Regions from separate parts of the Streptomyces sp. NBC_01089 genome, predicted to be linked through region 2. Evidence: riboswitches for the same ligand, from Rfam matches in the RefSeq annotation. Region 2 holds a riboswitch; each other region holds the start of a gene.

Region 1 (4,454 bases), 4.6 Mb from region 2:
CACCAGCCTCCGCGCCTCGCCGACGTCCCGTTCGCGGGGCTGGAGACCTTGCGGGTAGCCGCGCAGGCCCAGCCCGAACAGGTCGTTCCCCACCTCACCGTGCCCGGCCAGCGCGACCCGGACCAGCGCGGCCCGGTCGATCCCGAGCTGTACGGCCCGTACCAGCCGGGGGTCGTCGAAGGGCTTCCGGCCTATTCGCAGCAGCAGTTGCTGGGCGGTGGCCCGTTCGGCGGTCAGCACCCGCGTCGAGCCCTCCTTCTTCAGCCGGTCCACGGAGGCTCCGGCCATGTCGGATGCGTAGTGGACCTGCCCGGACAGCAGCGCGTTGAGCCGGGCCGACTCCTCGTTCGCGGGGACGATCTCCAGCTCGGCGATGTGCGGGGCGCCGTCCCAGTGGCCGGTCCAGCGCCGGTAGCGTGCGGTGCCGCCGGGTGTGAAGGAGACATAGGTGAAGGGGCCGGAGCCGACGGGCTTGCGGAAGTCCTTCGTACCGTCGGGGATGATCTCGGTGCCGGGGCCTGCGAAGACGGTGGGGAACTCGAAGTTCGGCGCCTTCAGGGCGAAGACGACGGACCGTTCGCCGTCGGCCCTGGTGGTGTGGAAGTCGATGGCCGACAGCAGCACCTGCGAGGGGGAGCCGGTGGCGGGGTCGGCGGCGCGGCGGTAGCTGTAGAGGACGTCCTTCGCCGTGACCGGTTTCCCGTCGTGGAACTCCGCCTTGCGCAGACGTATCCGCCACCGGGTGCCGGACGCGTCGCTCTCCCAGGACTCCGCGAGCCGCTCACGGACGGACATGTCGTCCGCGTAGGTGCCGAGGGTGTCGTACAGGGCCTTGGCGCGGGCCTGGTCGACGAAGTTCGGGGCGACGTGCGGGTCGAGGGTCTCCTGCGAGCCGCCGGCCGTGAACGCGGCGCGGAACCGGTCGCTCCCCCCGCCGTCCTTCGCGTCCGCACCACAGCCGGCGAGCAGCCCGGAGGACGCGGCAAGGGCCAGGGCGCCTCCGGCGGCCAGCACACTACGTCTGCCGGGGCTCGGCGGGCCGGCCGGCGCGGGCCGGTTGCCGGGTTCGGGCCGGTATCGCGGCTCCGTCCGGGCATGGGTCGTCACAGTCGATCCTCTCCGGGGTTTCCTCGCCCCTGCTGTCGGACCGGCGACGGGTCAGTCTCCTGGCTCCCGGATCATCGCTCCCCTCCGCCTTCCCGTCCGCGCCTGCGGACAGTGACGTACAGGAGGGTCGCTTCCCGGTCACAGTGGCGGGACCGCGCCGGACTCGCACCGGCTTCCTGATCCCCGTCGCCTCGTGCGCTCATTGTGTCGCACGGGCCGGCGGGGGCCGTAACCCGGCTCACGCGGACACCCTGGAACCCCCTGGAACCCATTCGAAATTAGGTTAGCCTACCCTTAACAAAGTGATTCCGGGGTGGTGTACGCCCACCAGGGCGCGCACCAGCCCCGCCCCCTCATCGGCTGGAGTGATACATGGCTGCCGGATCCACCACCGCACGCCCCGTCCAAGCGGCGTTCCGCGTCTTTCCCGTCCAGGTGGAACGAGCCGTCCGGCTCACCCCGCAGATGGCCAGGATCACCTTCACGGGCCCCACGCTCTCCGGTTTCCGGACCGGCAACCGCGACCAGCGCGGCAAGATCCTGTTCCCGGCCCCCGGCCTGACCGAGCCCCTCCTGCCCGAAGGCGCGGCCGAGAGCGGGTGGTACGCGGCCTGGCGGACGATGCCACCGGAGACCCGGCCCGTCCTGCGCACCTACACCTTCCGCGCGCAGCGCACCGATCCCGACGAGGTCGACATCGACTTCGCACTGCACGGCGACGGCGGCCCCGCCGGCCGCTGGGCCGCCGCGGCCCGTCCCGGGGACCGCGTCCTCCTCGTCGGCCCGGCCCGCGAGGACGCGGGCGGCGTCAACTTCCAGCCACCGCCCGGTACGCGGTCCATCGTGCTGGCAGGCGACGAAACAGCCCTTCCCGCCATGGCCTCGATCGCCGAAGGGCTCCCGCCGGGGCTGCCGGTCCAGATCTTCGCCGAGGTGGCCGGCCCGGCCGAGGAGCAGCCGCTCCCCGCAACCGCGCAGGTCACCTGGGTGCACCGCGGCCATGGCCCCTCCCCCCTGCTGGACGCCGTCCGGGGCGCCGTTCTGCCCGACGCGGCGCCCTACTTCTGGCTGGCCGGAGAAGCGTCCGCCATCAAGGAGTTGCGGCGCCACCTGGTGCGGGAGCGGGGTGTCGACCGCGGTTCGGTGTGCTTCCAGGGGTACTGGCGGCGCGGGCTGACCGAGGACCAGGACGACAGCACCGCACCCCCCTCCCCGTCGGACCCCGTGGACGACTGAGCGCGTCGACGCGCGCCCGGCGGCCTTCGAAGAGCCCTCCCGCTCCTCTTCGAAGGCCGCCGGCCGTCCCTCCGCAGTTCTCCGGATCAGGCCGGATCAGGGACCGCGCCCTGTCCGCGCGCCCCCGACCAGGCCGCCCACAGCGCCGCGTATCCCCCGCCGGCCGCGACGAGTTCGCCGTGGGTGCCGTGTTCCACGATGCGGCCGTCCGCCAGCACCAGTACGCGGTCGGCGCGTACCGCCTGAGTGAGCCGGTGGGCCACCACCAGTGCGGTGCGCCCCTCGAGTGCCCGCTCGGCCGCCGCCTCCAGGACCCGCGAACCCGCGCTGCCCGCCTCGGCGGTGGCTTCGTCCAGGACAGCGATCGGCGGGTCCGCGAGCACCAGCCGGGCCAGGGCGAGCTGCTGCGCCTGTACGGGGGTGAGGCGCAGGCCGCCCTGGCCGATCCGGGTGGCGAGACCCTGCGGCAGTGCCTGCGCCCAGTCCCGCGCGTCCACCGTCTCCAGGGCGGTGAGCAGTTCGGACTCGTCGGCATCGGGCCGGGCGAGCCGGAGGTCGTCGGCGAGTGAGCCGGCGAAGACATGCGTCTCCTGGTTCACCAGGGCCACCGTGCGCCGCAGCAGTGGGGCGGACATCGCGTCCAGCGGCACCCCGCCCAGCAGTACGCGGCCCTCGGTGGGCCGGTGGACCCCGGCCGCCAGCCTGGCCAGGGTGCTCTTTCCGGCGCCGGTCGTGCCGACCACCGCGACGCGCTCCCCTGCGGCGAGCCGGACATCGGCCCCGTGGAGCACCCGGTGGCCGGAGACATAGGAGTGGCCCACCCCGCGCAGTTCGACGGTGGCGCCCGTGGTCCGCGTGGTGTCCGCCTCGCCGGTGAGGGGCTCCGTCAGCTGGGCGAGCCCCAGGACGCGGGTGGCGGCGGCTCCGGCGGACTGCACCTCGTCGAAGGACGACAGCAGCCCGTTGACGGGGTCGAAGAGCCGGTGGAAGTAGAGAGCGGCGGCGCTGGCCGTACCGATGCCGACGTGATCCGTACGGACCAGGACATAGCCGACGACGAGCAGGGCGCTCAGTCCGGTCCACTCGGCGACGTTGAGCCGGCCGAAGAAGCGGGTGCCGATCCGGGTGGAGCGCAGCGCGAGATCCCGGGTGACGCGGGAGCTGTGGGCGGCCGCGGCCAGCCGGCCCGGCACCAGCCGGAAGGCGCGTACGGTATGGGCGCCGTCGACCGATTCCAGAACGGTCTGGGCCAACTCCCCCTGCGCGATCCGCTCGGCGCGCCGCACCGGGCGTGAGGTGCGCATCAGCCAGCGCACCGCCCACACTTGCAGGGGCACCGCGAGCAGCGCGGCCAGCGCGAAACGCCAGTCGAGCAGCAGCAGGGCGACCATGGTCAGCCCGATCTCCAGTACGGCGCCCACCAGTTGGGGCACCAGACTGCGTACGGCCTCCGCCAGCAGAGCCGTGTCGCTGCTGACCCGTGAGACCAGGTCGCCCATGCTGGAGCGCTCCAGGCGCTCCAGGGGTACGGCGAGTGCTCTGCCGAGGGCGCTCTCCCGGATATCGGCGAGCATCTCCTCCCCGCAGCGCGCCACCAGGGCGTCGCCCCAGCCGCTGAAGACGGCCTGGACCAGGCAGGCCGCGGCCACGATGATCACAGGTGCGGTGACCGCTGATGTGGTGTGCCCGCCCGATGCCACCAGGTCGACGACCCGGCCGAGTGCCCGGGGGATCACCAGTCCGCCGACGACCCCGATGACGATCAGCGCCAGGGCTGCGACCGGGCGGGCCGGTCTTGCGCGTATCCGGGTCAGCAGGTCGGCGCGTACGTCGGCAGCGGTGGCGGTGGGCAGCAGCTCACGCCGGTGTGTTCCGCTGTCGCCGACGCGATCGGTCGTGGGCGCGGTCATGCCATCACCGCCGCGTGGTAGGAGGGCTGTTCGGAGGTCAGTTCATGGTGGGTGCCGGTCGCTCCCACGGCACCCTCGGTCAGCAGGACCACCCGCTCGCAGCTCTGGAGCAGGATCGGACTGGTGGTCACGAGGACCGTGCTGCCCCCGGTCCGCAGGGCTTGCAGCCCGGCCGCGATCTTCGCCTCGGTCGCGGCGTCG
Region 2 (4,454 bases):
CCCCGCCCACCAGCACGCGTTCACCGACGCGGCCGGCCGGGTAAGGGAGTTGCTCGCCCACCACGAGGACCGCCTCCGGGATCTGCAGGCCCTGCTCGCCCAGCCGCTCACCGCCTGGCAGATCGCCGAGCGGATGGAGTGGAACCGCCCCTGGGAGCAGATCCCGCACGGCTCGCGCAACATCGCGGTCTCCGAGGCCGAGGCCCATGTGCGCAGGCTGGTCAAACTGGGGCACGCGGAAGCCCTCACCGACAACGACCCCGTCACCTATATAGCGGTATAGCCGGGAAAGTCACCCCGGTCCTGTCCCGTACCGGCGGGAGACGGCCGGTGGTCCCCCGGGATACGTCCGTCCGGCCGCCCCCGTACCGCTCCCCCGCCGGCGCCGAACTCAGGACCAGCGGAGGATAGTCCGCTGGTCGGAGTAGCGTTAGGGTCATGCATTCAGTACCGCACATCACGAGGGGGGCGGCCGCCGATGGCGCCGGACGAGGCTGTGATCGGCTGCACGGGGAAGCTGATCCTGGCCACGCGCGGATCTGCCGGCCCCGGTGAGGTCCTGGTCCAGGTCAGAGGTGGCTGGGAAGCCTTTCTCGCCTGGTCCCAGGAGCCTTTGTCGTACGGGGCGACAGTGCTCGTGATCGAATCCCGCGGTACTCGCCAGGTCGACGTCATCGAGTGGGCCGATCCCGTGGATCCGCTGGATGCGCTGACCCTCGACCCCGGCGACAGCGACTAAGGAGACCAAGGATGTTGGGTTATCGCGTTCCGGCGCCGGACGAGGCCATGCTCATCTCAGGAGGCAGGCGTGGTCTGGGCGGTGCGCCCTTCAGGGTCGTGACCGGGCACGGCAAGTTCGTGCTGCCGGTCTTCCGCAAGACCCGCTTCCTGACGCTGGCGATGTGCGAGGCGGAGGTCGCCGAGACCTGTGTGACCCGGCAGGGCATCGTGCTGACCGTGCGGGCCGTCATCGCCTTCAAGGTCGGCAACGACACCGAGAGCATCGTCAACGCCGGCCAGCGCTTCCTCTCCGACCAGGACCAGATGTCGGTGCTGACCGGCCGGATCTTCTCCGGCCATCTGCGGTCGATCATCGGGTCGATGACCGTCGAGGAGATCGTCACCGAGCGGCAGAAGCTCGCCACCGAGGTGCTGGAGACCTCCAAGACGGAGATGGCCAAGATCGGTCTGATCGTGGACTCGCTCCAGATCCAGTCGATCGACGACGGCGAGACGGGCTACATCGCCGCGATGTCCGCCCCGCACACGGCGGCCATCCAGCGACAGGCGCAGATCGCGCAGGCGCAGGCCACGCAGCAGTCGGTGGAGGCGCAGCAGGAGGCCAACCGTAACCAGGCCGAGTACCAGCGGCAGACCGCCGTCGTACAGGCGCAGTACTCGGCGGAGGTGGACCGGGCGCAGGCGGAGGCCGCCCAGGCCGGTCCGCTCGCCCAGGCGCACGCGCAGCAGGAGGTGCTCGCGGCCCAGACCGAACTGGCCGAGCGCGCCGCCCAGTTGCGCCAGCAGCAGCTGGTCGCCGAGATCGTGAAGCCCGCCGAGGCGGACGCCGAGCGCATCAGGGTGCTGGCCGTGGCCGAGGCCGAGCGGATGAAGATCCAGGCCGCGGCAGCCGCCTCGTACGACCGGGTGGCGCTCGACCGGATGCTGATCGACCAGCTCCCGCAGATCGTCAAGGAGGCCGCTTCCGGTCTCGCGGGTGCCAATGTCAACGTGCTCAACGGCGCGGACGGCCTGGGCGAGATCGCGGCCGGTCTGGTGGGCCAGGGTCTGACGATCCTCGACTCGGTACGGAAGAACCTCGGCGCGCAGGACGACGACGCCCACCAGGGCGGCCGGGGCGCGGAGATCCAGCGCTACCTCGGCGGGAAGTCCGGCAACGACAACGGCGACAACGGGCCGGTCGACATCAAGTAGGGCTGTGCAGGACCGATGAAAGCCGTTTCGGCCCCCGGGCCGTTACGGGGCGGCAACGGACGGCGGCGCACCGGATCCAGCGGTGCGCCGCCGTCCGTTGCCGTTCAGGCAGAGGCACCCGTGCCCCGCCCCCGGGGCCGTGACCGGCACGCCGGTACAGTAGGAAGGTCGTCATCACACCCGCACAGGGGGAAGCCGGTGCAAATCCGGCGCTGACCCCTTCCCCAAGCTCTCGGCTTCGCTCGACCAGGGGATGCCCCATCCGTAAACCGTCGATTTGCGGCGGTGAGCCGGACCGCCCTGTACGGAAGTGACCGGCTCGCGCCACCGGAGCCTCCGGTGGCCGGCACCGTCGAGGTATACGGAGCCGGAGCCCCGGTGCCTGAGTGGGCCCGAGTCCCGGCTTCCCCGCAGGAGAGGCCCCGCCCGCCATGACCCTTCGCCGCAGCGCCACCGCGCTGGCCGCATCCGCCGTACTCTGCGCGGCCGCTGCACCGACGGCCTTCGCCGGCTCCCCGTCGCCGTCGGCCCCGGCGTCCCCGGTGCTCCCCTCCGGTCTGTACGGCAAGACCGACCCCAAGTACGACGGCGTCTGGCGCCAGTCCCTCGCGCTGATCGCGCAGGACGCCACCGGGGTGCGCCCCGCCACGAAGGCCGTCGACTGGCTGACCGGCCAGCAGTGCGCCGACGGCGCCTTCACCTCCTTCCGCGCCGACGTGACGAAGCCGTGCGGCCCGAAGGAGCTCCTGGACACCAACGCCACCGCGGCAGCCGTCCAGGCCCTGGACGCGCTCGGCGGGCACGACGCCGCCGTGAAGAAGGGCGCCGCCTGGCTGAAGTCCGTGGCGGGCAAGGACGGCGGCTGGAGCTACAACCCGGGCGGCGTCAGCGACGCGAACTCCACATCGGTGGTGATCGGCGCGCTCGCCGCGGCCGGTGAGCCCACGGCCAAGGCCAAGAAGGTGCTGGTCTCGCTCGCGATCCCGTGCGACGCCAAGGAGGGCGGCGGCGGCTTCGCGTACCAGCCGGACAAGAAGACGGGGAAGCTGTACGCGAACGCCGACGCGACGGGCGCGGCCGTGCTGGGCACCCTGGGCGCCGGTCTGGCACCGCGCCCCGGCGGCAAGGACGTCAGCGGCACGGGCTGTCTGAACGCCTCGACGCCCGCCCAGACCGCGCACAACGGCGCCACCTATCTCGCCGGTGCGACCGCGGGGAAGGCGTATCTGAAGTCGGCGATGCCGGGCGCCGAGGACCAGCCCGACTACGGCAACACCGCCGACGCGGTGACCGCGCTCGGCGCCGACGGGCTGATCGCCCAGGCCAGGCAGCCGCTCGCCTGGCTGGAACAGCACGCTGCCGGATGGGCGCGGCAGAGCGGTCCCGCCGCGTACGCCCAGCTGATCTTCGCGGCCCGCGCGAACGGGATCGACCCGCACGACTTCGGCGGCGCCGACCTGGTCAAGCAGCTCAACGCGACCGGTCCGGCCCCCGCTTCGTCGGAGCGGGCCGCCGACGCGAAGAAGGACAGCGACCGCTCGGGCGTCAGCGTCTGGTGGATCGTCGGCGTCGGCCTGGTCGCCGGAATCGGCATCGGCTTCCTGCTCAGCATGCGCGGCAGGAAGCGACAGGTCTGATGCGCCGCCCGATGCCCCATGCGGTACGCCGCCCGATACGTCGTCCGACGCGCCGCCCGACACTCCGTAAGCACCACCGCGTGCGGACAGGTTCCGTCCGGCTGACCGCCCTGGCGGTCGCGGTGGGCGCGGCGCTCACCGCGCTCACGGCGTTCGGGGCGGCTCCCGCGCAGGCCGCCGGGTACCGGTACTGGTCGTTCTGGGACCGCTCGGGCAGCGGCTGGCAGTACGCGACCGAGGGGCCGTCGACGGCCAGGCCCGCCGACGGGGACGTCCAGGGTTTCCGGTTCGCGGTCAGCGCGGACTCCCAGGACGCGAGCAAGCCGCGCGTCCCGGCGCGGGGCGGACCCCTCACCTTCGACGGTATCTGCGGGAAGACCCCGGCCGAGGGCGGCTCCAAGCGGGTCGCGCTGGTCATCGACTTCGGCACGGCGGCCGACGCGCCGGGCGGCGAGAGGCCGCCGGCCGAGCGCACCGTGTGCGCGCGGGTCGGCGGGGACGCGACCAGCGCCGAGGCGCTCGCCGCCGTCGCCAAGCCGCTGCGTTACAACAGCGACGCGCTGCTCTGCTCGATCGCCGGCTACCCCAGGACCGGCTGCGGCGAGCAGGTGGCACAGAAACAGCCGGGCGGGAAGAACGACAAGCCGGCCGGCAGCGCCGCGCAGAGCACCAGCGGCGACAGCGGTGACAGCGGTGGCCCGTCCGCCGGGCTCGTCGGCGGGATCGCCGCGGTGGTCGTGCTCGGCGCGGCCGGTGTGTGGCAGGCGCGCCGCAGGCGCAACAGCGGATGACCGTGTCACTCCGCGCCCCCGCCGTGGGCCGCAGCAACGCCCTGCACGCGGGGGCCTGGTGGCTGTGGGCCCTCGGTCTGGCCACCGCGGC
Region 3 (4,454 bases), 4.9 Mb from region 2:
GCGGCAGCCGCGGCGGCGGTGGCGAACCGCCGCGGTTGCCCGACACTCAGGTACGCGGCCGCCGCCCCCGCTCCTGCCTCGGGAAGCTCTGGTCGGCCCCCGGCAGCACCGGCTTCGGCAGCGTGGCCACCTCCTCCTTCGCCTGGGCCAGCTGCTCGGCCGTGTCCTCCGGGAGGTGCGGCGGGCGGTGGTGGGTGTCGGAGAAGCGGAAGGCCGAGGTCAGGTCGCCGAAGGTGCGGCGGCGCCACTGGGTGATGTTGGGCTCCCGCACCCCCGTGAACCGCTCCAGGAACTGGAGCGCCGACGTGTGGTCGAAGCGCTCGCCCGCGACCCAGCCGCCCACCGTCCACGGCGACACGATGATCGCGGGGACCCGGAAGCCGCCGCCGATCGGCAGGCCGTCGACGAACTCGTCCTGGGTGCCCGGTTTCGGGGTGGGCGGAGCCACATGGTCGAACAGGCCGTCGTTCTCGTCGTAGTTGAGGATGAAGGCGGTCTTCGCCCACACCTTCGGATTGGACGCGATGGCCTCGATCTTCTGGGCCACGAAGTCCGCGCCCGCCGCCGGGAGATAGTCCGGGTGCTCGGACTGGTAGCTCGTCGGCATGATCCATGAGACGGCCGGCAGCCGGTCGTTGCGGGCGTCGTCCTCGAAGGTGCCCTCCGGCTGCGGGCGTACGCCGCGCTCGTACAGCTCGTCACCGGGCTTGGCGTCCTTGAACGACTGGAAGTTCTCCAGCATGTTGCAGCCGTAGTCGTCGTCCTGCTGGTAGACCTTCCAGCTGACGCCCGCCGCCTGCAGCCGCTCGGCGTAGGTCGTCCAGCGGTACGGCGTGGGGGCCGTGTTGTTCAGGATCGGGCCGCCCTGGGTGCCGTTCGGGTCGAGGGTGCCCGTCATCCAGTACAGCCGGTTCGGCCAGGTGGGGCCGAACACGGAGCAGAAGTAGTTGTCGCAGATGGTGAAGGTCTCCGCCAGCGCGAACTGGAAGGGGATGTCCTCCCGGGTGTAATACCCCATGACATAGGGGCCGTTGAGCCCGTCGGCCTTGCGGTGCGCGGGCAGCCACTGGTCCATCCGGCCGCCGTTCCACGCCTCGTGCTGCACGGACCAGGCGTGGCTGGTGGACGGGATGGCCTGGGCGCTCGATGTGTGCGTGTCCAGGTGGAACGGGAGCAGATAGCCCTTCGGGTTCACCGTGTCGGGCTGGTAGAAGACGGGCTTGCCGTCGGGCAGCTTCTGCGCGTGCGGGTCGCTGAAGCCGCGTACGCCGGACAGGGTGCCGAAGTAGTGGTCGAACGAGCGGTTCTCCTGCATCAGCATCACGACGTGTTCGATGTCGCGCAGCGAGCCGTGGCGCGGCGGCCCGGCCGCGACCGCCTTCTGCACACTCGGCGGCAGCAGCGAGAGTGCCGCGGCACCGCCGACGGCGCCTGCCGCTGAGCCAAGGAGTCTGCGTCGCGTCAACTCGGCCATGAACATCCCCTTCTCAAGCTCGGACGGGCCCTTTTTCCGGGGCCCTTCCGAACCTTCGCGGGCGGCCGGTGAGGAGGGGAGGAGCGAAACGATGAACAAGTGGCCAATGTGCGGCAAGGGGTTGGCCAAGCCGTGGCCCGGTGTTCGGGTGGGGGCGCGCACACGGGCGGATCCCGCCCGGATGTGGTCCGGGCGGGATCCGTGGGATGCGTCGAGTCCGTTGTGCGGAGGGTGAGTTGACGTTCAGCTGACGGAGGCCGTCGTGGGCGACGTCGCGCCGTTCGCGTCGCGGGCCGGTGCCGCCCGCGGTACGAGATGACGCTCGGCGAGGTGACCGAAGAGCAGCCCGAACGCGGTCCACAGAGTGAGCTGGATCGCGAGCGCGGAGAGCCTGAACTGCCAGAGCAGGGTGGCCGGGAAGTCCTTGGGCACCTCGTTGACGGCGGGCAGGAACGCATAGGCGAGTCCCACCACCACGAGGAAGGCGGCCCCCGCCGAGATGGTCGCGTTCCAGTTGCCCAGCCGGGGCGCGAGCCTTCTGCCGATGATCACCGCGCCGACGGCGAGCAGCACACTGAGAACCATCATCAGGAAGTACAGGGTGGTGCGTTTGCCGATGGTGTCGGGGTCGCCGACGGACGGCGGGTTGGCCGGGTACTTGAGGAACGGGACGACGTACACCGCGATCAGGGCACCGGCCGAGACCAGCACGGCCGTGGCCCGCGGGCCGAAACCGCCGATACGGCCGAGCGCGAAGCAGAACGCGAGAGCGGCGATTCCGCCGACCGCGACGCCGAAGACGAGCACACCTGTGGCCAGACCGGCCGTCGACTGGAGCGAGCGGCTGACCACCTCCACTTCGTGCTCATGGCTGTGCGCGCCCTCGAACGCGATGGCCGCGTCCACCCGCGGCTCACCGAGCAGATAGGCGACGACCAGAGCCAGCACGCCGGCGGCCAGGCCGGACAGCATGCCGCGGACGAGCAGGGCGCGTATGGATATGGAGTTCATGAGAGAGGTCCCCTGGATGTCAGAAGGTCGGTGACAGGGGAATCAGTGGCAGGGGAAGCCGAGCAGATGACGCCCGTCGTGGACCCACTCGTGCACATCGGTGCCCGAGACGACCGAGGTGGCGCCCTGCTCGGCGCCGACGAAGTACAGCAGAATGAGCATCAGGATCCCGAAGAAGACCGCCCAGGGGGCAATGGCCTTGAGGGAGATGGGGGCGATCGCCGGAGTGGCGGGGGCCTCCGGGGTGGGGGCAAGGGTGCTTGCCATGGCAGTACCTCCTGGGGAACACGCGTCCCGATCGTGGTGCCTGAGACGAAGGTGCCGGGTCTGACTTCCCGCAGGGCGGGTTCACAGTGGCGCGACCGTGCCGGAATCTCACCGGACTTCCATCACACCTTCGTCATGTGCACGTGGACCGTACCGCCTGACGGGCAGGCTCCGCTACGGCGCCGTACGGCCGGACGGCCTGCTCCACCCCGCGCGTATCGGCCCCGGCCCGCGTGATCTCCTTGCCCGTACGGCGGAAGACCGGGCGGACGGACAGCGGGACGGGGACAGCGATGACCGTACGAGTGATGTTGATCTCACCTGCTCACAGCGGTGCGCTGCGTGAGGCCCGCTTCGACGATGACGGGCCGCTGGACGAGGCGGGGACCCATAGGGCGGCGCGGGCCGCGGACGCCGTGCCGGGTGCCGACCGGCTGCTGACCGCGCCCGACACCCGCTGCCGGCAGACCGCCGCCGCGCTGGGGCTGCGGGCCGAGCCCGAACCCGCCGTCCGGGCCTGGGACTTGGGGCGCTGGCGGGGCAGCACCCTGGCCGATGTGACCGAGGAGGAGCCGGACGCGGTGGCCGCCTGGCTGGCGGACCCCGCCGCCGCGCCGCACGGCGGTGAGTCCCTGCACGCACTCCGCGAGCGGACCGGCGGCTGGCTCGAAGGGCTGACGGACGGGGGCGGCCGGGTGCTGGCGGTCACCGACCCCGCGGTGGTGCGGGCAGCCGTCCTGTATGCGCTGGCCCTGCCCGCCGATGCGTTCTGGCGGCTGGACGCGGCGCCGCTCACGCTGACCGAGCTGAGCGGCAGGGCCGGACGGTGGAACCTGCGCATCGGACGGCCGCTGGAGCCGTGACCCGGGATGCGCGCCCACGGGCGGTGCGCTCTGCTGGACAGGAGCCCCGGACAGGGCGGAGGGGGCGGCGCGGTGCGCGGAGAATCACATCCGGGGGCCGCCGCTGCGGGAATCTCCGCTGGTCGTGACAGGCTGAAGCCCTTGTACAACATCAACGCTTGTACGACGTCGACGCTCGTACAACATCAATACAGACGTCACCGGCGGCACCCTTTCGTACCGGCGCCCCGGTGACAGAGGCGAAAAGGCAGGGCGGTCATGGGAGAGCTGATTCTCGTACGGCACGGTGAGACCAGCTGGAGCCGCACCGGGAAACACACCAGCTGGACGGATCTGCCGCTGACGGCGACCGGCGAGGAGCAGGCCCGCAAGGTCGCACCGCTGCTGGCCGAGCGGCGTATCGCGCTCACCCTCACCAGCACGCTGACCCGGGCCAGGCGGACCGCCGAGCTGGCCGGGCTCGTCCCCGCCCACGCCGAAGCCGATCTGCACGAGTGGGACTACGGGGCGTACGAGGGCATCACCAGCGCGGAGATCCACCGGGACCGGCCCGACTGGGACCTGTGGACCGACGGAGTGGCCGAGGGCCCGCCCGAGCACCCGGGCGAGACCCCGCAGGAGGTCGGCGAGCGCGCCGACCGGGTCCTGAAGCGCGTCGACGTGGCGCTGCGCGACGCCGACCTCGACGGAGAGGGCGGCGACGTCGTGCTGGTCGGCCACGCCCACTTCCTGCGGGTGCTGACCGCGCGCCGCCTCGGTCTGCCCGCGTCGGCAGGAGCGCTCTTCCGGCTGGACACCGCGTCCGTGAGCCGGATCGGCACCGAACACGGGCGCCCCGC

The links. A riboswitch is a leader RNA that binds a small molecule or an ion and turns the genes downstream of it on or off. The one in region 2 is predicted to bind cobalamin.
Region 1: it holds a riboswitch for cobalamin, as region 2 does, so the genes downstream of both, OG510_RS06460 (ABC transporter substrate-binding protein) here and OG510_RS27335 (prenyltransferase/squalene oxidase repeat-containing protein) in region 2, are expected to answer to the same signal.
Region 3: it holds a riboswitch for cobalamin, as region 2 does, so the genes downstream of both, OG510_RS05025 (CbtB-domain containing protein) here and OG510_RS27335 (prenyltransferase/squalene oxidase repeat-containing protein) in region 2, are expected to answer to the same signal.

The regions. Positions count from the first base shown of each region.
Region 1 is NZ_CP108660.1:1,452,104-1,456,557, forward strand. Features, by position in the region: gene OG510_RS06460 (ABC transporter substrate-binding protein) at 1-1,107, opposite strand, end outside; cobalamin riboswitch at 1,160-1,288, opposite strand; gene OG510_RS06465 (siderophore-interacting protein) at 1,480-2,343, shown strand; gene OG510_RS06470 (ABC transporter ATP-binding protein) at 2,430-4,253, opposite strand; gene OG510_RS06475 (ABC transporter transmembrane domain-containing protein) at 4,250-4,454, opposite strand, start outside.
Region 2 is NZ_CP108660.1:6,080,538-6,084,991, reverse strand. Features, by position in the region: gene OG510_RS27350 (MBL fold metallo-hydrolase) at 1-283, shown strand, start outside; gene OG510_RS27345 (hypothetical protein) at 479-739, shown strand; gene OG510_RS27340 (flotillin family protein) at 751-1,935, shown strand; cobalamin riboswitch at 2,080-2,254, shown strand; gene OG510_RS27335 (prenyltransferase/squalene oxidase repeat-containing protein) at 2,367-3,572, shown strand; gene OG510_RS27330 (SCO2322 family protein) at 3,584-4,363, shown strand; gene OG510_RS27325 (energy-coupling factor transporter transmembrane component T) at 4,360-4,454, shown strand, end outside.
Region 3 is NZ_CP108660.1:1,135,112-1,139,565, reverse strand. Features, by position in the region: gene OG510_RS05035 (alkaline phosphatase family protein) at 47-1,474, opposite strand; gene OG510_RS05030 (CbtA family protein) at 1,718-2,485, opposite strand; gene OG510_RS05025 (CbtB-domain containing protein) at 2,528-2,752, opposite strand; adenosylcobalamin (AdoCbl) riboswitch at 2,755-2,899, opposite strand; gene OG510_RS05020 (histidine phosphatase family protein) at 3,046-3,615, shown strand; gene OG510_RS05015 (histidine phosphatase family protein) at 3,874-4,454, shown strand, end outside.